4 regions of the Streptomyces sp. NPDC041068 genome follow, and region 1 is predicted to be linked to each of the others. Evidence: riboswitches for the same ligand, from Rfam matches in the RefSeq annotation. Region 1 holds a riboswitch; each other region holds the start of a gene.
The links. A riboswitch is a leader RNA that binds a small molecule or an ion and turns the genes downstream of it on or off. The one in region 1 is predicted to bind cobalamin.

Region 1 (5,079 bases):
CATCACGCTCGCCCTGGTCACCGGCGGTGTCCTCAACCCCGGCGCGAACCCCCCGATGTGGGTCATCGTCTCCGCCGGTGTGGCCATCGCGCTCGGCACCTACCTCGGCGGCTGGCGCATCATCCGCACCATGGGCAAGGGCCTCACCGACCTCCAGCCGCAGCAGGGCTTCGCCGCCCAGACCAGCGCCGCGACGGTCATCCTGGCCTCCTCGCACCTGGGCTTCTCGCTCTCCACCACCCAGTCCTGCTCCGGCGCCGTGATGGGCGCGGGCCTCGGCCGCAAGGGCGGCGTGGTCCGCTGGTCGACCGCGACCCGGATGTTCGTCGCGTGGGGTCTGACCCTGCCGGCCGCCGGCCTGGTCGGCGCGGGCGCCGAGTTCCTCACCAAGCAGGGCACCTGGGGCATCGCGGTCACCGCCGCGATCCTGGTCGGCGGCTCCGCCGTGATCTACGCCCTCTCGCGGCGCAACGCGATCGACCACACCAACGTCACCGACGACGAGATCCGCCACGACGACACCAAGGGCGCCGAGCCCGCGGGCGTCGTGACCACCGCCATCGCCGCCGTGACGCCGCCCCCGGCGGGCGCGATGGCGACCGCGGGCGCCTCCTCCGACGACCCGGTCAAGGCCGCCACGGCCCCGACCACGACCACGACCGGCGCCATGGCGGACCCCGCCAGGCCCGCGACGGTGTAAGGACAGATCAGCATGAGCATCGACTGGGCAGCTCTCGGCTCCGTCTTCGGAGTCAGCCTCGCGGTGACGGTGGCCCTGGTGGGCCTGTTCACCCTCGGCATCGTCGGCCTCTCCAAGCAGGAGACGGCGTCGGCCTCCGGCGGCGGCTCCGCGGCCCTGGCCCGCACCGGCGCGTACGCCTGCTTCGCGCTGTGCGCGGCGGCCGTCGCGTACGGGATCTATCTGATCGTCGCCTGACGAGGGCCCGGCACGGGCTCACAGCAAAAACGCGCAACGCGCGCGGGGCCGGGAAGCACATCGCTTCCCGGCCCCGCGCGCGTTCTGCGTCTCCCGGCGCTCCCGTGACTCCAGAGAAACGACACATGTCAGATTGGTGTGAGCTCTTGGCTCTGGGCGGAGAGCGCATAGCATACTGCTGACGGCTTCCTGATAGGGTCCGTAAGCATATGGCGTATCGCCAGGCTTACTACAGGACCCCGTTCGACGGAAGAAGGAGCAGGATGCCCAGGGCTGTTGACCCGAGTCTCAATCGACGCAGGCTCCGAATCGAGTTGCGCAAGGCCCGCGAGAAGGCCGGACTGACCCAGCGCGAGGCATCCGACGCCTTGGAGTGGTCCCTTTCCAAGATCATTCGTATCGAGGCGGGCACCGTCAGTGTCTCCGTGACCGATCTGCGCGCACTGCTGCAGCACTACCGCGTGGACTCCCCCGAACTCGTCGCCGAACTGGAGGAGGCGGCCCGAGGATCGAAGGGGCAGAGCTGGTGGACGGACTTCTCCGACGTCCTCAACCCGACCTTCACGCAGTACCTGGGGTATGAGAGCGCCGCCAACTCCATCCGCACCTACCACCCGATCGTGATGCCCGGCTATCTGCAGACGGAGGACTACGCCGAGGCGCTGCTCGCGCCCCGCGTCCCCGAGGAGCGCGCCCGGCGCGTGGTCGAACTGCGGACGGCCCGCCAGGAGCGCCTCTTCGAAGGCGACGACACCCCCGAGACGTTCCTGATCGTGGACGAGGCGGCCCTGCGACGTCGCATCGGCACACCCGCGGTGATGCGCCATCAGCTCCAGCACCTCAAGGAGATGATGGAGCTCCCCCGAGTGACCGTCCAGATCCTCCCTTTCTCCGCAGGCGCGCACTACAGCACCCTGGGCAGCTTCGTCCTCCTCGGCTTCAAGGACGACGACGACCTGCTGTGGGTGGAGCACGCGGCGGGCTCGCTCGCCATTCGCGACGATCACGCGCTCCTGGCCCGGTACCAGGAGTGCTTCGGCACCATCAACGACCTCGCGCTCAGCGATGACGACGCGATCCGCTTCATCGACCGGGTCGCCGCCGAGGACTTCGCCACCAGTTAGGCCTGGGAGCAGGGAGCTGCCAGGCACGCAGGGAGGGACGATGCCGCCCACCGGACCGAGCGGTTGGAGTGCCGTACGGGACTGGTTCCGCACGGTCTTCCAGGGGGCGGAGGTGGCGGAGGACGATCGTCCGCCTGCGCTGTCGGACAACGACCTGCGGGGCCTGGTGATCAAGGAGGAGGAGACCACCGATCGCTACCTCAAGCTGTTGGCTGCCGAGCAGGAGCTTGAGATGGGCATGGAAAAGGCGCACTCAGACAACGCGATAGCCCGGTTCAAGGTCGCGATGCTCTGGGGTGGCTGCGCCGTGGTCCTCGTGATCCTCGCCCTCGCCCTGCTCGTCCACGCCGCACGTGGCGTGCGGGTCAGTCTTCCCAAGGGCGTGTGGATGCCCCTCAGCATCGTCGGCGCCGCCCTGCTCACCTGGGCAGGGCGGCGACTCGGAGCGTTCCTCCGTGGCCGTGCCGCCACCCGGCTCAACCGTGGTCCCGCTCCCGGCGACGCCCCTGGCTCACCAGACGAACGGACTCCGCGCGGTACGCCCTGACCGGGCCGTACCCCGCCGACCACAGTCCGATGGCCAGGGCGACCACAGCCGCCGTCACCAGCCATACGACGAGTTTGCCGCGGGATCCGTCCACCAGCAGCGAGGCCGCCGCCCCCACGACATTCGCCAACAAGCCGCACAGCAGGGAGTACCCCCAAGGAGAGGCGCCGTCGAGATGCGGCGTTCCCCTCCCTTCACCGACGCTCATCGACCTCTCCCCCGTTCAGGCCCGGACGCTATGCGCCGTGGAAACTCCCGGACTTGAGAGCGGTGAGCAGGCCGCGCCACGCGCCGCGGGAGAAGGCAAGCCTTGCCGCATCCGGATCCTTGGAGTCACGAACCATCACCCCCTCCCCGGCGAAACGCACGGCCACGCACTCGTTCCCATTCTCCGAGCGACTGCTCGTGCGCCACTGCTGCGCGGATGGGCCCCCGTCGACCACGCATACCTCCTCAGATCGAGAGGCGGCGTCCACTGGGGCGTCCCACCGTGACCGACGACCCTAGCGCCGTCACACACCGCAGCACAGGGCGCCGGGACGAACGGCCTCACATGTCCGAAACCAGGCAGCTGCCGTGCTTCTGCCGCTCTCCGATTCTCGTTTTCAGACTAGGGCGGGCGGATCCGATCGGCCAGAGGCAATCCGGTCCCGTGTGGGTCCCAACACACTCTCCCGCCGCAGGTCAACGGCGAGTTGACGGGCGTTCGCGGGGCGTGGTGGACTGCCGGGGCCAACTACGGCGGCAGAAGAGGAAGCCGGTGCGAATCCGGCGCGGTCCCGCCACTGTCATCGGGGAGACGCTCCCCGCAAGCCAGGAACTCTCGCCGCCGCATCACGTCGAACCAGGGCGCGGACACCCTGAGTGAGGACATATCGCCATGCTCGGCCGCCCGGTGCCGGTTCCCTTCCTGAGTACGAGTTCTCTCCTCAGTACGGCTGCGGGCTGAGCCCGTGAGTGCCGATCGCGACTTCGCGTACGGCGCCGCCGCCGGCCTCATCGGCGACCTGCTGCTCGGCGATCCCCGCCGGGGGCATCCGGTCGCCGCGTTCGGGCGTGCCGCGGGTGCCGTCGAGCGGGTGCTGTGGCGTGACCACCGCGGGTGGGGCGCGCTGCACGCCGTGGTGTGCGCCGGAGGCGCGGCGGGTGCCGCCGCCCTCGCTTCTTCTCTCGTACGCCGTTCACGCGCCGGATCCGTCGCGCTGACCGCCGCCGCGACCTGGTCCGTGGTCGGCGGGACCTCCCTCGGGCGTGAGGCGCGGGCCATCGGCGGGGCCCTTGAGGCCGGGGACATCGAGGTCGCCCGGGAGCGGCTGCCGCATCTGTGCGGGCGGGATCCGCAGGCCCTGGACGCGGACGGGATCGCGCGGGCCGTGGTCGAGTCCGTCGCCGAGAACACGTCCGACGCGGTGGTCGGGGCGTTGGTGTGGGGTGCGGTGGGCGGGGTTCCCGGGCTTGTCGGGTTCCGGGCCGTGAACACGTTGGACGCCATGGTGGGGCACAAGTCGGCGCGGTATCGGCGGTACGGGTGGGCTGCCGCCCGGCTGGACGATGTTCTCGGGTGGCCGGGGGCGCGGCTCACCGCGGTGCTGGCGGCTGCCGCCGGGGACTCGCCGCGGGGGGCCCTGCGGTCCTGGCGGGCGGATGCGGCGAAGCATCCGAGTCCCAATGCCGGGCCCGTCGAGGCGTCTTTCGCGGGGGCGCTGGGGGTTCGGCTCGGGGGGACGCTTTCTTATGGGGGTCGGGTTGAGCATCGGCCTGTTCTGAATGGGGACGGGCGCGATGTGCGGGTCGAGGACATCGAGCGGGCTGTGAAGCTTTCTCGGCGGGTGAGCTGGCTGGCTCTCGGAGTCGCGGTTGCTGCTCGGCTGACACGGCGCCCGGCGGTTGGGGCTGTGCCCACCCGTTCCGCCCTGCGGAACGGGTGGGCACAGCCGGGGCGGCCAGGACGGCCAGAGCGGCCAGAGTGGTCCGGACAGCCAGGACCAGCACAGCCAGGACCAGGACAGTCGCGTCAGTCTGGGAGATATTCATGAGTGGTGGGCTGCTTGTTGCTGGGACCACCTCCGATGCCGGGAAGAGTGTCGTCACCGCCGGGATCTGCCGGTGGTTGGTGCGCAAGGGTGTGTCCGTCGCGCCCTTCAAGGCGCAGAACATGTCCCTCAATTCCTTCGTCACGCGCGAAGGTGCCGAGATCGGGCGGGCGCAGGCCATGCAGGCGCAGGCCGCCCGTGTCGAGCCGAGCGCGCTGATGAACCCCGTACTGCTCAAGCCCGGCAGCGACCGGTCGAGTCAGGTCGTGCTCATGGGGAAGCCCGTGGGCGAGATGAGCGCGCGCGGCTATCACGGGGGGCGTCAGGCGGCGCTGCTCGACACCGTCGTGGGATGCCTGGAGGAGCTTCGGGGCAGCTATGACGCCGTGATCTGTGAGGGAGCGGGCAGTCCCGCCGAGATCAATCTGCGGCGTACCG
Region 2 (5,079 bases), on a different contig from region 1:
GCTGCTCGCGGATCCGGCAGCGGTGCGGGCGCGGGTGCGCGGGACCCTCGAACTGTGCGCCGACGCCTTCTTCGACGCGGCCTGGGCGGGTGTCGCCGTGCGGCTCGCCACGGACCTGCGCGTCAAGAACGACCTGCACAAGCGGCAGGGCCTCGGTGCGGCACTCGCGTCGGTCTCCGGCGCGGTCGCCCTGGCGCCGGACGGGGACTGCATCGTCGTGGACAAGCTGCAGGACAAGGCGACCACCGCCGACGGCACCGGCGTCACCTTCATCCCCAGCGTCTTCGGCGGCCCGCACCTGGTGGTGGTGCACGCGCCGGGGTGGCCGCCGGTGGTGCAGTACCCCGTGGCCGAACCGGGCCCGTCGGAGCCGGTGTCGCTGGAGACGGTCACGCTACGGCTCGACGCGCTCTCCCACCCCGTACGCCTGCGACTCCTGCGCACCCTGGCGCGCGGCCCGCACACCACCGGTGAGCTGGCCGCCGCCTGGGAACTCTCGCTGCCGGAGGTCTCCCGGCATCTCGCGGTCATGCGCCGTGCGGGCCTGCTCACGGCCCGGCGGGACGGCCGCTATGTCCGGCACACCCTCAACGTGCCCGATCTGACCGCGTTGGGGGCCGACCTGCTGGCGGCCGTACTGCGCTGAGCGGTACGGCCGCCGACGCCCTCACTGGGGCAAAGGGTTCAGCGTCCGGTCCTACTTCGTCTGCTTCCCGACCCGCAGTTCCTCACGGACCGTGCGGGCGGCCGTGACCAGGCTGTCGAGCGATGCGCTGGTCTCGGGCCAGCCGCGGGTCTTCAGGCCGCAGTCGGGGTTCACCCACAGCCGCTCGGCGGGAATGGCCTCCAGGCCCGCGCGCAGCAGCTCGGCCGCTTCCTGCGCGCTGGGAACGCGCGGGGAGTGGATGTCGTAGACGCCGGGTCCCGCCTCGCGCGGGTAGCCGTGGGCGGCCAGTTCACGGGCGACCTGCATGTGCGAGCGGGCCGCCTCCAGGCTGATCACGTCGGCGTCGAGGTCGTCGATGGCCTGGACGATGTCCCCGAACTCCGCGTAACACATGTGGGTGTGGATCTGCGTGTCCGGGCGCACGCCGCTGGTGCTGAGCCGGAAGGCGTCCGTGGCCCACTCCAGGTAGGCCGGGCGGTCGGCAGCCCGCAGGGGCAGCGTCTCGCGCAGGGCGGGCTCGTCGACCTGGATCACCGAACTCCCGGAGGTCTCCAGGTCGTTCACCTCGTCGCGCAGGGCGAGGGCGACCTGACGCGCGGTGTCGCCGAGCGGCTGGTCGTCGCGGACGAAGGACCAGGCGAGCATGGTGACGGGACCGGTGAGCATGCCCTTGACCGGGCGTCCCGTCAGGGACTGGGCATACGTCGTCCAGCGCACCGTCATGGGCTCCGGGCGGGAGATGTCGCCCGCGAGGATCGGCGGGCGGACGTAGCGCGTGCCGTAGGACTGGACCCAGCCGTGCTGCGTGGCGAGGTAGCCGGTGAGCTGCTCGGCGAAGTACTGGACCATGTCGTTGCGTTCGGCCTCGCCGTGCACGAGGACGTCGAGACCGGCCTTCTCCTGGAAGGAGATGACTTCCTGGATCTCGGCCCTGATGCGTTCCTCGTAGCCGGCCGTGTCGATCCGGCCCGCGCGCAGGTCGGCGCGGGCGGTGCGCAGTTCGCCGGTCTGCGGGAAGGACCCGATGGTCGTGGTCGGCAGCAGGGGCAGGCCGAGGTGGGCCCGCTGGGCCGCGGCCCGTTCGGCGTACGGCTGGGAGCGGCGGGAGTCGGCCTCGGTGACGCCTGCGGCGCGGTCGCGCACGGCGGGGTCGCGGGTGATCGGCGAGCCCGCGCGCGAGGCCAGGTCGGCGCGGTTGGCGGCCAGTTCGGCGGCGATCGTGTCGGTGCCCTGGGCGAGGCCCTTGGCGAGCGCGACGATCTCGGTGGTCTTCTGGCGGGCGAAGGCGAGCCAGCGCAGGATCTGCGGCTCGATGTCCCGCTCGGCCGTGGCGTCGATGGGCACGTGCAGCAGGGAGCAGGACGCCGACACGTCGACCCGGTCGGCGAGACCGAGCAGGGTACCGAGGGTGGCCAGGGACTTCTCCAGGTCGTTGACCCAGATGTTGCGGCCGTTGACCACACCGGCGACCAGCCGCTTGTCGGGCAGTCCGCCGACTTCGGCCAGGGCGTCCAGGTTGGCGGCGCCGGCCTCGGTGAAGTCCAGGGCGAGGCCTTCGACCGGGGCCTTGGCGAGCACGGGCAGCGCCTCGCCGAGCCGCCCGAAGTACGTCGCCACCAGCAGCTTCGACCGGTCGGTGAGCGCGCCCAGGTCGCGGTAGGCGCGCGCGGCGGCGTTCAGCTCGGCCGGGGTGCGGTCCTGGACGAGGGCGGGCTCGTCCAGCTGAACCCACTCCGCGCCCGCCGCGCGCAGGTCGGCGAGGACCTCCGCGTACACCGGCAGGAGCCGGTCCAGGAGGGTGAGCGGGTCGAAGTCCGCGGCGACACCCGGGGCGGGCTTGGCGAGCAGGAGGTAGGTGACCGGGCCGACCAGGACGGGCCGGGCGGTCAGGCCGAGGGCGAGGGCCTCCTTGAACTCGGAGACCTGCTTGGTGGAGTCGGCCGTGAACACGGTGTCCGGGCCCAACTCGGGGACGAGGTAGTGGTAGTTGGTGTCGAACCACTTGGTCATTTCCAGCGGCGCCACGTCCTGGGTGCCGCGGGCCATGGCGAAGTAGCCGTCCAGGGGGGACGCGTCCACGGCGGCACGGTGGCGCGCGGGGATCGCGCCGACCATGACAGTGGTGTCCAGGACGTGGTCGTAGTAGGAGAAGTCGCCGGTGGGCACTTCGTGGATGCCGGCCTCGGCCAGCTGCCGCCAGTTCCTGCCGCGGAGTTCGGCGGCGGTGGACCGGAGGGCGTCGGCGGTGACGCGGCCCTTCCAGTAGCCCTCGACGGCCTTCTTCAGTTCGCGGTTCTGGCCCTGGCGGGGGTAGCCGTACACGGTGGCCCGTGCTGCCGCGGCTGCGGTCTTGCCGGTCACGGAGATCTCCTTCGCGAGATGAATCCCTGAGATCCCGGCGACGGGACGCGAGCGCGAAGGGGTGACGAATCGGGCGGGTACGGCCTCGCGCGGCAAGGCGCGGTCGTCCGCCTGATATGTACGCCGACCCGCCCACGAGGTCACCGGGATGTCCGCGCACGGGTGGTCCGCGCACGGGCAGTTGGCAGGTCTTCGGACTCGCGGGCACGTCTCGTCGTACGAGACACCTAGTGGCCGTCGCTTCCCAGGCCCTGTCTGTCGGACCCAGTGCGTATGACGGCGGTCGTTCCCGCTCACCGCTGCGGGGCAGTCCCGGATTCCCACCGGGTTCCCTCTTGCGACGCGTCCCGCCTGGCTGACGGGGCGAACCAGCTGCGTGGATCAGCCTATCGGACATCGCCGCACGTGACGACGTCAGTCTTCGCCGTACACGTGGAAGCCGCGCCTTGTCTTCCGGCCCAACAACCCAGCCTCCACCATCCGTTGCAGCAGCGGCGGCGGGGCGTACAAGGGCTCGCGGAACTCCTCGTACAGCGATTCGGCGATCGAGGCGACGGTGTCCAGGCCGATCAGGTCCGCGAGCCTCAGCGGGCCCAGCGGATGGGCGCAGCCCAGTTCCATGCCGGTGTCGATGTCCTGGGCGGTGGCGAAGCCGGACTCCGCCATGCGGATCGCCGACAGGAGGTACGGGATCAGCAGGGCGTTGACGACGAAGCCCGACCGGTCACGGGAGCGGATGACGCTCTTGCCCAGCGTCGAGGCCGCGAACTCCTCGGCGCGGCGCGCGGTTTCGGGGGCGGTGTGCAGGGAGGTGACGAGCTCCACCAGGGGCAGCACCGGCACCGGGTTGAAGAAATGCAGGCCCACGACCCGGTCCGCGCGGGTGGTCGCCATGCCGAGCCGCATCACGGGGAGCGAGGAGGTGTTGGTCGCGAGGATCGCGTCCGGGTCCTCGACGATCTTGTCGAGGGCGGCGAAGACCTCGGTCTTGGCGTCCTGGTTCTCCACGACGGCCTCGACGACCAGCTGGCGGTCGGCCAGGTCCTCCAGGCTGCCGGTGAACATCATGCGGGCGAACGCGTCCCGTGCCGCGTCCTCGGCAAGCTTGCCGCGCCGCACGGCGCGTGCCAGCGACGCCTCGACGCGCCCGCGTGCGGCGAGGGCCGCCACGGCGTCCGCCTCGCACACCACGGTGTCCAGGCCCGCTCGCGCGCACACCTCGGCTATGCCTGCGCCCATCTGTCCGCCGCCGACCACGCCGACGCGTCGAATGGCCTCGCTCATGCCTGTGCCTCCGCTTGCCGCACGAGATGCCGGGAGTAGGCATCGGGGGTGAAGAACAGCGGCAACTCGCCGCTGAGGGTGGTGCGTTCGAAGAGCGCTCGGATGTCGTCGAGGGGCGCCCAGGGGTACGCGGCACCCAGGGCGGCGAGCTCGTCGTCGAGCAGGCGTCGCACCGTTTCGCGCTCGATGACGCGGTGCCGCAGCCACTGCCAGATCTGCACGCGGGCGATCTCCGCGGTCGCCGCGTCCTCCATCAGTCCGTCCAGGGCGACGGCGCCCTGCCCGCGCAGCCAGGCGGCGAAGTAGCCGAGCGCGACGGCGATGCTGGTGCGCACGCCCTCCGGCGTCGGCGGCCCGCTGATGCGCCGCACCGACAGCAGATCCTGGGCGAAGACCTCCACGTCGTCCCTGCCGCGGTCGAGTTGGTGGGGTCTCGTGCCGAGGACCGCGTCGAAGACCTCGCGGCACACGGGCACCAGGCCGGGGTGGGCGACCCAGGAGCCGTCGAAGCCGTCCTCGGCCTCGCGCTCCTTGTCGAGACGCACCTTCGCGAACACGGCCTCGTTGGCCGCCGGGTCCCTGCCCGGCACGTGGGCGGCCATCCCGCCGATGGCGTGGGCGCCGCGCCGGTGGCAGGTGCGCACGAGCAGTTCGGTGTAGGCGCGCATGAAGGGCGCGGCCATGGTGACCTTGGCGCGGTCCGGCAGCAGGAAGTCGGTGCGGTGGCCGAACGTCTTGATCATGCTGAACAGGTAGTCCCAGCGGCC
Region 3 (5,079 bases), on a different contig from region 1:
CGAGCTGACACGGCTCGGCGTGCTGCTGCAGGGCAAGCGAGCGGCCACGGAGAAGCAGACGACGCAGACGGAGGCCAGCGCCTGATGAACCGGAACACGAAGATCAACATCCTGCTGCTCGTCGTCGTCGCCGCGCTCGCGGCGTTTCCGCTGGTGTTCGGCCTCGGCGACCACAAGAAGGAGCCGTTCACCGGTGCCGACGCGCAGGCCGAGACGGCGATCACCGAGATCGAGCCGGACTACGAACCGTGGTTCTCGCCGCTGTACGAACCACCGTCCGGAGAAGTCGAATCAGCGTTGTTCGCCCTGCAGGCGGCCATCGGCGCCGGTGTCCTCGCGTACTACTTCGGGCTGCGTCGAGGGCGTCGTCAGGGCGCGGAGCGCGCGCGGGCGGAGGAGGCCCCGGAGGACTCGTCGAGCGGCGCGGAGGACACCCGCGCCGACAGGGAACAGGTCTGACCCGGCGTGCTGCCCATCGACGCGGCGGCGCACAGCAGTCACTGGCGCCGTCGTCACCCCGTCGACAAGGCCGTCCTCGGGCTCGGACTCACAGTCCTCGCGATCTCCCTGCCGCCCTGGCCGGGAGCCGCCCTGGTGGTGATCGCCGCCCTCGCCGTACTGCTGGGGCCCGCGGGCGTGCCGCCCCGCAAGCTGTGGCGCGCCTACCGCGTGCCGCTCGGCTTCTGCGTCACCGGCGCCCTGACCCTCCTCGTCCAACTCGGCGGTCCCGAGGGGTTCGTGGCGCTCGCCGGCGACGGCCCTGCACGCGCGGGCGGTCTGCTCCTGCGGACCTCCGCGGCCTCGCTCGGCGTGCTCCTCTTCGCCTTCACCACGCCGATGTCGGACCTGCTGCCCCGCCTGGTGAAGGCGGGCGTGCCCGCACCGGTCGTGGACGTGGCGCTGGTGACGTACCGGATGAGCTTCCTGCTCCTGGACTCCATGAGCCGCATCCGGCAGGCGCAGGCGGCCCGGCTCGGCCACACCACACGGGCCGCCACCTGGCGCTCGCTCGCGGGCCTCGGCGCCACCGCGTTCGTACGGGCCTTCGGCCGGGCGAGCCGGCTGCAGGCCGGGCTCGCCGGACGCGGCTACGACGGCACCCTGCGGGTCCTCGTGCCCGAGGCCCGGATCTCCCGGGCCTTCGTGGCCGCGAGCGCGGGCCTGCTCGTGGGCCTCGCGGCCCTCACCCTCGTACTCGAAAGGTTCCTTCCATGAGCGAGCCGCGTGCTCTTCGCGAGCCGGGCGCTCCCAGTGGGCCGAGCGACTCCCTGGTCTCCCTGCGTGCGGCTTCGTACGCGTACGAGGAAGGCCCCACCGTTCTGAGCGGCCTGGACTTCGACGTCGTGGAGGGCCGCGCCCTCGCGCTGCTCGGACGCAACGGCAGCGGCAAGACCACGCTGATGCGGCTGCTCAGCGGCGGACTGCGGCCGGACGAGGGCGAGTTGACGGTCGAGGGCGCCCGCGTGACATACGACCGCAAGGGTCTGACGCGGCTGCGCACCACGGTGCAGCTGGTCGTCCAGGACCCGGACGACCAGCTGTTCGCCGCTTCGGTCGAACAGGACGTGTCCTTCGGCCCTTTGAACCTGGGCCTGCCCGACGCCGAGGTCCGGGCGCGGGTCGCCGAGGCGCTCGCCGCGCTCGACATCACCGCCCTGACCGACCGCCCCACCCACCTGCTCTCCTACGGCCAGCGCAAGCGGACCGCGATCGCGGGCGCGGTGGCGATGCGTCCGCGCGTGCTGATCCTCGACGAGCCGACCGCGGGCCTGGACCCCGACGGCCAGGAGCGCCTCTTGACCACGCTGCAGCGCCTGCGGGACGCGGGGACCACCGTGGTCATGGCGACCCACGACGTGGACCTGGCCCTGCGCTGGGCCGACGACGCCGCGCTGCTCACGCCCTCCGGGGTGCGGACCGGACCGGTGGCCGAGATGCTGGCCCACCGAGATCTGCTGACGCAGGCGGGACTGCGCCTGCCGTGGGGGATCGCCGTCGCGGAGCTGCTGCGGGCGCACGGCCTCGTCCCCGGCGTCGGCGAAGGGCCGCGTACGCCGGAGGAGTTGGCGGTCCTCGCGGCGCGCGGCGTCCAGTGATCATGGTTACAGCCTGAAGGGGTGGCCGGTCCGGCCCGCCGGGCGTACTCTTCGCAAGGCTTCGTCTGTTGACGAAGTGACAACTGAATGCATGCGCGACTGGGGAAAGCCGGTGGGAATCCGGCACTGACCTGCAACCGTGAGCGGCGCTCGACGCCGTGAGTCGGATCGCCCGGCGCGCCATGTGCACTGCTTCTCTCTGTCATGGTCTGCAGCGTGGAGCCCTGAGCCCCCGGTTCGTCACGGGTGTCCTGGGTCCTTGCGCGGGCCCCGGCCCCGAAGGACCCGAAATGGCCCGCGCGATACGCATGTTCGCCGCCGCCCTCGGCCTGCTCCTGTCCGCCGTCGCCCTCGGCCTGGGCGCGGCACCGGACACGGCGCACGCCCTGGACGCAGGACGCGGCAGGGCCGGATTCTGTCCGAACGGGAACGGCGTGACCGTGGTGGTGGACTTCCGCGAGCTGGGCGGCAGGACCATCGTGCGCTGTGCGGTGGGCAGCCAGGCCAGCGGGCTCGCCGCGCTCAAGGCGGCCGGTTTCGACGTGACCGGCACCAACAGGTGGGGCGAGTCCTTCATCTGCCGTCTGGAGGGCAAGCCGGGTACCGATCGCGAGCCGTGCATCGACACCCCGCCGACCAAGGCGTACTGGTCCTACTGGCACGCCCCCAACGGCGGTGCCTGGACCTACAGCCAGCAGGGCGCGACCTACCGCACCCCGCCGACCGGCAGTTTCGAGGGCTGGTCGTTCTCCTACAACCGCGAGGCGGACGAGGCGCCTTCGCCCCGGGTGGCGCCTCAGCGGCCCGCGGGTGGCGGTTCCGGTTCGGGCGGCGGGTCCGGTTCCGGTTCCGGTTCGGGTTCCGGTTCGGGAGGCTCCGGTGGACCCGGAGGCTCCGGCTCCATCGGCGGAGGCAGCAATTCCGGTGGGGGAGCGGGCGGTTCACAGAACGGCGGAACCGGAGCGGGCGACACGCTGCCCGGCACGGTCGCGGGCCTCGGACAGGACGCCAAGCCCCAGGACGGCGACCTGCCCGACGAGCACGAGGAGAAGGGCAAGAAGAAGGACAAGGGGAAGGACGAGGACGAGGACGGCAAGGAGAAGGGCAAGGACGGCAAGGAGAAGTCCGCCGATGCCACCCCGTCCGCGTCCGGTTCGCCGAACCCGGTGATCACCCCGAGCGAGGCCGCCGACTGGACGGGCGGCGACGACAAGCGCACCGTCGAGGCCGCCGGTTCCTCGGGCGCCCCGACCGGCACCCTGCTCGGCATCGCAGCCGCCGTACTGCTCGCCTCCGGCGCCGGTTTCACGGCATGGCGCCGCAAGCGCACGGCCCGCGCGGACACCACCACGTGACCGCCGACCTCGGGTGGCGCCGCGTGACTGCCGATCTTGGCTGGCGCCGCGTGATGGTCGCTCTCGGGCGGCGCCGCGTGGCCGCAGTGCTGGAACGGGGGCGCGAGAATTCCGCTCCCGGACGGCGCCGCGATGCCTCCGCCCCCGGGCGGCGCCGTGTGACCGCAGCCCTCGAACGGCGCCGCGAGACCCCGGGCCCCGGGCGCCGCCGTGAGAACCCGATCAGGTGGCGCTCGCTGCCGCGTGCCGTGCATCCGGGTGCCTGGTGGTTGTGGGCGCTCGGTATGGCCGCCGCGGCGAGTCGTACCGCCAATCCCGTGCTCCTTGTGATGATCCTCGCCGTCGTGGCCTTCGTCGTGGTGCGCAGGCGCGGGGACGCGCCCTGGGCCCTGGCGTTCCGGATGTATCTGGTCCTCGGTGCGTTCATCGTGACCATGCGCGTGGTGTTCCGGATCGTCTTCGGCGGCGGCCAGGGCGGCACCGTCCTGTTCACGCTGCCGCAGGTCACCCTGCCCGAAGCGGCCGCGGGCATCCGCCTGTTGGGCCCCGTCGCCGCCGAACAGCTGCTCGGCGGTCTGTACGACGGGCTGCGCCTGGCCACCATGGTCATCTGCATCGGGGCGGCGAACGCGCTCGCCAACCCCAAGCGGATGCTCAAGGCATTGCCGGGAGCCCTGTACGAGGTCGGCACGTCCGTCGTCGTCACCCTGACCGTCGCGCCCCAGCTCGTCGAGAGCGTGCAGCGGGTGCGCAGGGCCCGGCGGCTGCGCGGCGGCGCGGCCAAGGGCGTCGGCGCGCTGCGCGGCATCGTCGTCCCGGTCCTGGAGGACGCGATGAACCGCTCCCTGGCCCTGGCCGCAGCGATGGCATCGCACGGCTACGGCCACACCGGCCGCCTCGCCCCGCGCACCCGGCTGCTCACCGGCGCCCTCGTGGTGGGCGGGCTGCTCGGCGTCTGCGCGGGCCTGTACGGGGCGATGGGCGCGAGCACACCCCCCTACCTGGGAACGCCCCTGCTCCTGGCGGGACTTGCCCTCGCCGGTGCCGGATTCGTGCTCGGCGGCCGACGGGTGCGGCGCAGCACGTACCGGCCCGACCGGTGGCAGTCGGCCGAAGTCCTGGTGTGCGCCTGCGGGTTGGCCGCAGCCGTCCTGCTGTACGTGGTCTCGCGCACCGACGCCGCGTCCCTGTACCCCTCGCTTTCCCCGCTCACCTGGCCGGAGGTCGCGCCGCTGCCCGCCCTCGCGGTCCTGGTCGGCGTGGGGCCCGCCTATCTGGCGCCGGAACCCCCCAAGTCGTCGGACCCCGCAGGGGATCCGACGGCAACCAAACCCCTGGAGACGGCCACGTGATCGACTTCGACGAGGTCACCTTCACCTACACCGGCGCCGTGGAGCCCGCCCTGCGCGACGTGGACCTGCACATCGGCGAGGGCGAGCTGTGCCTGGTCACCGGCCGCACCGGCGTGGGCAAGTCCACCCTGCTCGGCATGGTCAACGGCCTGGTGCCCCACTTCACCGGCGGCCGCCTGCGCGGCCGGGTCGCCGTCGACGGCGTGAGCACGGCCACCGCGCCCCCGCAGGAGTTCGCCCCGCTGGTCGGTGTCGTCGGGCAGGACCCCCTCGCGG
Region 4 (5,079 bases), on a different contig from region 1:
TCGGCATCGGGGCGGTCCGGTACGCCAAGGGCGGGGACATCACCCACAAGTTCGAACTCGAACCCGAGGGCCCAGGTGAGGAGTTCGTCTTCGAGTTGGGCCGCGACCACAAGAACACCCTCCTCACGCTGCGCATGAAGGCGGAACCCAACTGCGTGCTGGACCTGTCGGTGACCTCGGCGCACGTGGACGACTGGCACGGATGACCGACATTAGCGACCGATATTGGCGACCGACATGAACGACTGACAACGACTCGACGGGCCCCGCGCCCTCGGACGGAAGCCGCGACGACGGCGCCGACTCGCAGAGGACTGACAGTACGATCCGGCATCGCGCCGACGGCCGCGCTCGGTCTGGCCGCTGCAGCGGGCTGCGGCGATGACGACAGCGAGGACAAGAGGCCCATCCTCCGGGACACCTCCAGGACACCGCGCACATCGCAACTGCGTTCGATCAGCCGGGACTCAACCTGTTCGCCGGCCACCGCAATCGCGGCTTCGACATGGGCATCGCCTACCGCCTGGGCGAAGAACTCGACTTCATAGGCCCCTACCTCACGACGCCGCAGGGCAGCGTCGACGCGGTGTTCAGCGACGAGGCACTGCTGTACGGCTACATGGAGCAGCAGAGGAAGAGAAAGGCCCCTCAAGGCGGTTCCGGACGTCACCATGGGCCTTCTCAACCGGCACAAACCCGGTCCGCACGACCTGAACACCTACCCCTCCCGCCACCCCTCATGGGTGCTCGCCTGCGACTCGAAGCGGCCTCTATACTTCTACAGCCCTGTAGATAAGGGCTTTTGACGAACGATCACATGAAGGAGTGGACGCCGCGATGGTGTTCAAACGGCTGCTCGGCTCGCTCGGTGTGGGTGGCCCCACGGTCGACACGGTCCTGGACCCGGGTGCGGTCCAGCCCGGTGGCAGTCTGTCGGGTCAGGTCCATCTCAAGGGCGGCAACGCCGACTTCGACATCGAGCACATCACCCTGGAGCTGGTAGCCCGGGTCGAGGCCGAGCACGAGGGCGGTGAGAGCGAGGGTGTCGTCACCTTCGACCGGTTCACTGTCGGCGGCGGGTTCCGCCTCGCCGCGAGCGAGGAGCGCAGCGTGCCGTTCAGCGTGACGCTGCCCTGGGAGACCCCCGTCTCGGAGTTGTACGGGCAGGGTCTCGGGATTGTGCTCGGTGTGCGTACCGAACTGTCGGTGGCGGGCGCGAAGGACAAGGGTGACCTGGACCCGCTCACCGTGCGCCCGTTGCCCGTACAGGAGGCGATCCTGGAGGCCCTCGGCCAACTGGGTTTCGGCTTCCGGTCCGCCGACCTGGAGTACGGCCGCATCGGCGGTACCGGCCAGCAACTTCCCTTCTATCAGGAGATCGAGCTCACCCCGGCCCCGCGGTACTCCCACGCCGTCAACGAGATCGAGCTGACCTTCCTCGCCGGCCCCGGGGGCATGGAGGTGGTCCTGGAGGCGGACAAGCGCGGCGGGGTCTTCTCCTCCGGCCATGACACCGTCACCCGGTTCGCGGTGGGCCACGACGAGGCGGCGCGCGCGGACTGGAATGGCGTGGTCGACGGCTGGATTCGGCAGGTCATCGAGCACCGCTCGTCGTACGGCTCGCACGCCGCGTATGGACACGGTGACCCCTATGGCTCGGGGAACGGCCACGGCGAACACCACCACGGGCGCGAGGATCACCACCGCTCGGGACCCGGCATGGGCACCGTCGTCGCGGCCGGCGCGGCCGGGCTCGCGGTCGGCGTCGTCGGCGGCATGGTTGCGGCCGAAGCAGTCGACGAGGTGGGCGACTTCTTCGAGGGCGACGACGAGGAGGACGAGGGGTAGTCGGCGCACACAAGGACATCAGGGAGCAGACCTGAGGCATCCGACCTCTACGTCAGCGCCTGACGACACGGTTCTCCCCCTTACGGTCCCCCGCTGCCCGCACGACTACGCCATCGCATGCGGGCGGCGGTCCGCGCCTCGTTCTCGGCGCTCTCCGAACTGGCCCTCTCCGCAGGCGAGAGGGGATCGTGGTTGTCGGCCCGAGAGTCAAGCCCCCTTTCCGACCTGGGGGGGCATCGTGGCCGGGTAGGGATTGAGCAAGGAAGTTGGGCGGTCGGCCGCTGAGTCCGATCAGTGCGGCCGGTGTTCGGCGCGGGACACCACGCCCTCGGCCCCCCGGCCCTGCCGAGCAAGGCTCCGCCGTACGCCCTCTCACGCCGACCGCATCTGCGTACCCTCTACGCACCACTGTCAGGTGGGCCCGGCGCCCGCTCGAGAGACTGCCCGAACCGAATGTTCCAGCGCCCGGCTCGTCCGCTGAGCTCCGTCGCAGTCAGGGGCGGCACGTCGATCCGCCAGAACGCCGACTGGGGTGCCCCGAGCACCCGTACCCCCGCGGCTCGCACCACTTCCGGATCCACCACGGCCGTGCTCCGCCCTGGCGACTCTGCGGCCCCGTCCAGCCAGGCCGAGATCCGATCACAGAAGTCCCGTACCGACTCGCCACCATGAGGCGCCGAGTCCGGATCCGCCAGCCACTGGCTCACCGCCTCCGGTTCCCGTGCGCTCACCTCGGCCAGGGTCGCGCCGCGCCAGCGCCCCACATCGAGCCCGACCAGTGCGGGTACGACCGCGGCGTCCAGACCGAGGGCCTCGGCCGTTTCGCGGCAGCGCACCGAAGGGGAGACCCAGGCACGGTCCCCCGGCGGCAGACCCTCGGCCGAGGCCCGCGCACGCCTCAGACCAGAAGCATCCAGCGGGCACCTGTCGTCGAAGCGCGCCTCCCGCAGCGCCCCGCTGATGGCGGGTGAGATCAACACGACTCGACTCGTCACACGTCCGTCCCGCTTCTCAACATCATTGCTGCCCGCGGGACTTCACGCCCCGTGCACCCCATGACCGTGCTCCCTCACGCCCTTGGCCTCCTCTTCCCTGCGCGGTACCTTCTCGTCGATATCGACGACGGGTTCGCGGAAGCCGGTGGAACTCCGGCACGGTCGCGCCACTGTAAACCCGGTCCTCACCCCTGGGTGGGCCGCGTGAGTCAGACCCGCCCCGCCGTCCTGTGCACCACCGAGACGGGACGCGAGTTCCCCGGGAGGGCCTGCCATGGCGCAGTCTGCCGCTCAGCCGACCACCACCCCCACCGCCGTACCAGCCAAGCTGCCGATCGGCGCCATCGCGCCCTGGGCGGTCTTCTTCGGCATCCTGATGCTGGTCCTGCTCTACTTCGTCGGCGTCGAGCAGGGCGCCACATCCGTGATGAGCGGCCAGGACGTCCACGAATGGGTGCATGACGCCCGCCACCTGCTCGGCTTCCCCTGCCACTGACGGCAGCGGAGAGTCGTACAGCCCATGAACTCTGCAACTGTCCGCAACCTGCTGGTGCGTGGCATGCTCGCGGGACTCGCCGCGAGCATGCTCGCCCTCGCCGTCTCCTACTTCTTGGGTGAGCCAGGCGTCGACGCGGCGATCGCCTTCGAGGAGGCGCACGCCCACGAAGACGAACACGGCGCGGAAGTCGTCAGCCGCACGCTGCAGTCCACCGCCGGCCTGTCAACCGGTGTTCTCGTCTATGGAGTCGCCTTCGGCGGGATCACCGCCCTCGCGTACTGCTTCGCGCTCGGCCGCATCGGGCGCTTCGGGCCACGCGCGAGCGCGCTGCTCCTCGCGGCCGCCGGTCTGATCACTGTGTACGTCGTGCCGTTCCTGAAGTACCCGGCCAATCCGCCGGCCGTCGGCGACCCCGACACGGTCGGACGGCGCACCGCCCTGTACTTCCTCATGATCGCGCTCGGCGTGCTGCTCGCCGTCGGCGCGGTGGTCCTGGGCAAGCGCCTCGCACCACTGCTGGGCAACTGGAACGCCACCATCGCCGCGAGCGCGTTCTACGTCCTCGCCGTTGGGCTCGCCTACGTGTTCCTGCCGTCCTTCAGCAAGGTCCCGGAGCACTTCCCCGCCGCTGCGCTGTGGGAGTTCCGGCTGGCGGCGATCGCCGTCCAGATCACCCTGTGGACCGCCTTCGGGCTGGTGTTCGGAGTCCTGGCCGAACGCGCACTGGCCCCTGCTACGGCGAGCTCGGAGGGGGGAACGGAGACGGTCGTCAAGGGCTGACGGTCAGGAGCCGGAGGAATACTCTCTTCGTGAACGGCAGGGCCGACGCTCCCCTGAACGGTGGAAGCCGACGCTCCCCTGAGCGGAGGAATGTGACAGCACGACCTCGCGTCTTCATGGCCTTCTCCTCACGCGCGCCCGCGGACGCAACGCTCGCCGCCCGGCTGACGGCGGTACTCCGGGCGCGAGGCGTCCCGGTGGCGGCGCGGGCGGACGACACCTGCACGCACTTCCTCGCGATCCTCTCCGGGACCACAGGCACGTCCACGTCCGCCTCCACCCCGGCCGAACGGGACGTGGCGGAGCAGATCGCGAGCGCCGTGGAGAGGCGGCGCTCGCACGGCACCCCCGCGCTGTTCCTGCTGGCACCGGACGGCACCGACCTCGGCCGACTCGCCGCGCCCGTCGGCCCGTTCCGCCGCATCCGGTGGCACGACGGGTTCGGCGCGCAGGTCGATGAGGTGGCCCGCGCCCTGGACGTACCGGTGACACTGCCGAGCGGTGCGGCCGGGCTGATCGACGACAAGACGGCGGGCTTCCTCGGGCGCGAGTACGTCTTCGACGCGATCGACGACTTCGTGGGCGGGCCCGCGGGGCGCGGATACTTCCGCCTCGAGGGTGATCCGGGCGACGGCAAGACAGCGATCATGGCCGAGTACGTGCGCCGCACCGGCTGCGTGGCTCACTTCAACGTACGCAGCCAAGGCATCGTCGGTGCCCGGCAGTTCGTGACGAACCTCGGCGCCCAGCTGCGTGCCAAGTACGGCATCGCCGCCCCGGCCGACGCGGGCGACACAGGCCGCTACGGCGAACTCGTCGGCCGGATGCTCGCCGAAGCCCGTGCCGCTCTGCCCGACGACGTGCCGCTGATCGTCGCGGTGGACGCCCTGGACGAGGCGGAGCGGCAGGAGGAGTCGGACGCGGTGAACGTCCTGTTCCTGCCGCCCGTGCTGCCGG

Region 2: another riboswitch for cobalamin. It lies ahead of metE (5-methyltetrahydropteroyltriglutamate--homocysteine S-methyltransferase); the one in region 1 lies ahead of AB0B50_RS24510 (cobalamin biosynthesis protein).
Region 3: another riboswitch for cobalamin. It lies ahead of AB0B50_RS27515 (hypothetical protein); the one in region 1 lies ahead of AB0B50_RS24510 (cobalamin biosynthesis protein).
Region 4: another riboswitch for cobalamin. It lies ahead of AB0B50_RS01665 (CbtB-domain containing protein); the one in region 1 lies ahead of AB0B50_RS24510 (cobalamin biosynthesis protein).

What each region holds. Positions count from the first base shown of each region.
Region 1 covers NZ_JBEZCG010000010.1:333,555-338,633, reverse strand. The annotation lists gene AB0B50_RS24535 (inorganic phosphate transporter) at 1-700, shown strand, start outside; gene AB0B50_RS24530 (hypothetical protein) at 713-937, shown strand; gene AB0B50_RS24525 (helix-turn-helix transcriptional regulator) at 1,201-2,061, shown strand; gene AB0B50_RS24520 (hypothetical protein) at 2,102-2,608, shown strand; gene AB0B50_RS24515 (DUF397 domain-containing protein) at 2,845-3,051, opposite strand; cobalamin riboswitch at 3,319-3,451, shown strand; gene AB0B50_RS24510 (cobalamin biosynthesis protein) at 3,562-4,644, shown strand; gene AB0B50_RS24505 (cobyric acid synthase) at 4,641-5,079, shown strand, end outside.
Region 2 covers NZ_JBEZCG010000012.1:211,493-216,571, reverse strand. The annotation lists gene AB0B50_RS27610 (helix-turn-helix domain-containing protein) at 1-646, shown strand, start outside; gene metE (5-methyltetrahydropteroyltriglutamate--homocysteine S-methyltransferase) at 698-3,028, opposite strand; cobalamin riboswitch at 3,194-3,416, opposite strand; gene AB0B50_RS27600 (3-hydroxybutyryl-CoA dehydrogenase) at 3,443-4,312, opposite strand; gene aceB (malate synthase A) at 4,309-5,079, opposite strand, start outside.
Region 3 covers NZ_JBEZCG010000012.1:188,480-193,558, forward strand. The annotation lists gene AB0B50_RS27495 (energy-coupling factor ABC transporter permease) at 1-85, shown strand, start outside; gene AB0B50_RS27500 (energy-coupling factor ABC transporter substrate-binding protein) at 85-459, shown strand; gene cbiQ (cobalt ECF transporter T component CbiQ) at 466-1,215, shown strand; gene AB0B50_RS27510 (ATP-binding cassette domain-containing protein) at 1,212-2,096, shown strand; cobalamin riboswitch at 2,142-2,291, shown strand; gene AB0B50_RS27515 (hypothetical protein) at 2,387-3,451, shown strand; gene AB0B50_RS27520 (CbiQ family ECF transporter T component) at 3,475-4,803, shown strand; gene AB0B50_RS27525 (ATP-binding cassette domain-containing protein) at 4,800-5,079, shown strand, end outside.
Region 4 covers NZ_JBEZCG010000001.1:439,836-444,914, reverse strand. The annotation lists gene AB0B50_RS01680 (hypothetical protein) at 1-206, shown strand, start outside; gene AB0B50_RS01675 (sporulation protein) at 838-1,848, shown strand; gene AB0B50_RS01670 (histidine phosphatase family protein) at 2,247-2,843, opposite strand; cobalamin riboswitch at 2,929-3,081, shown strand; gene AB0B50_RS01665 (CbtB-domain containing protein) at 3,118-3,339, shown strand; gene AB0B50_RS01660 (CbtA family protein) at 3,364-4,122, shown strand; gene AB0B50_RS01655 (hypothetical protein) at 4,215-5,079, shown strand, end outside.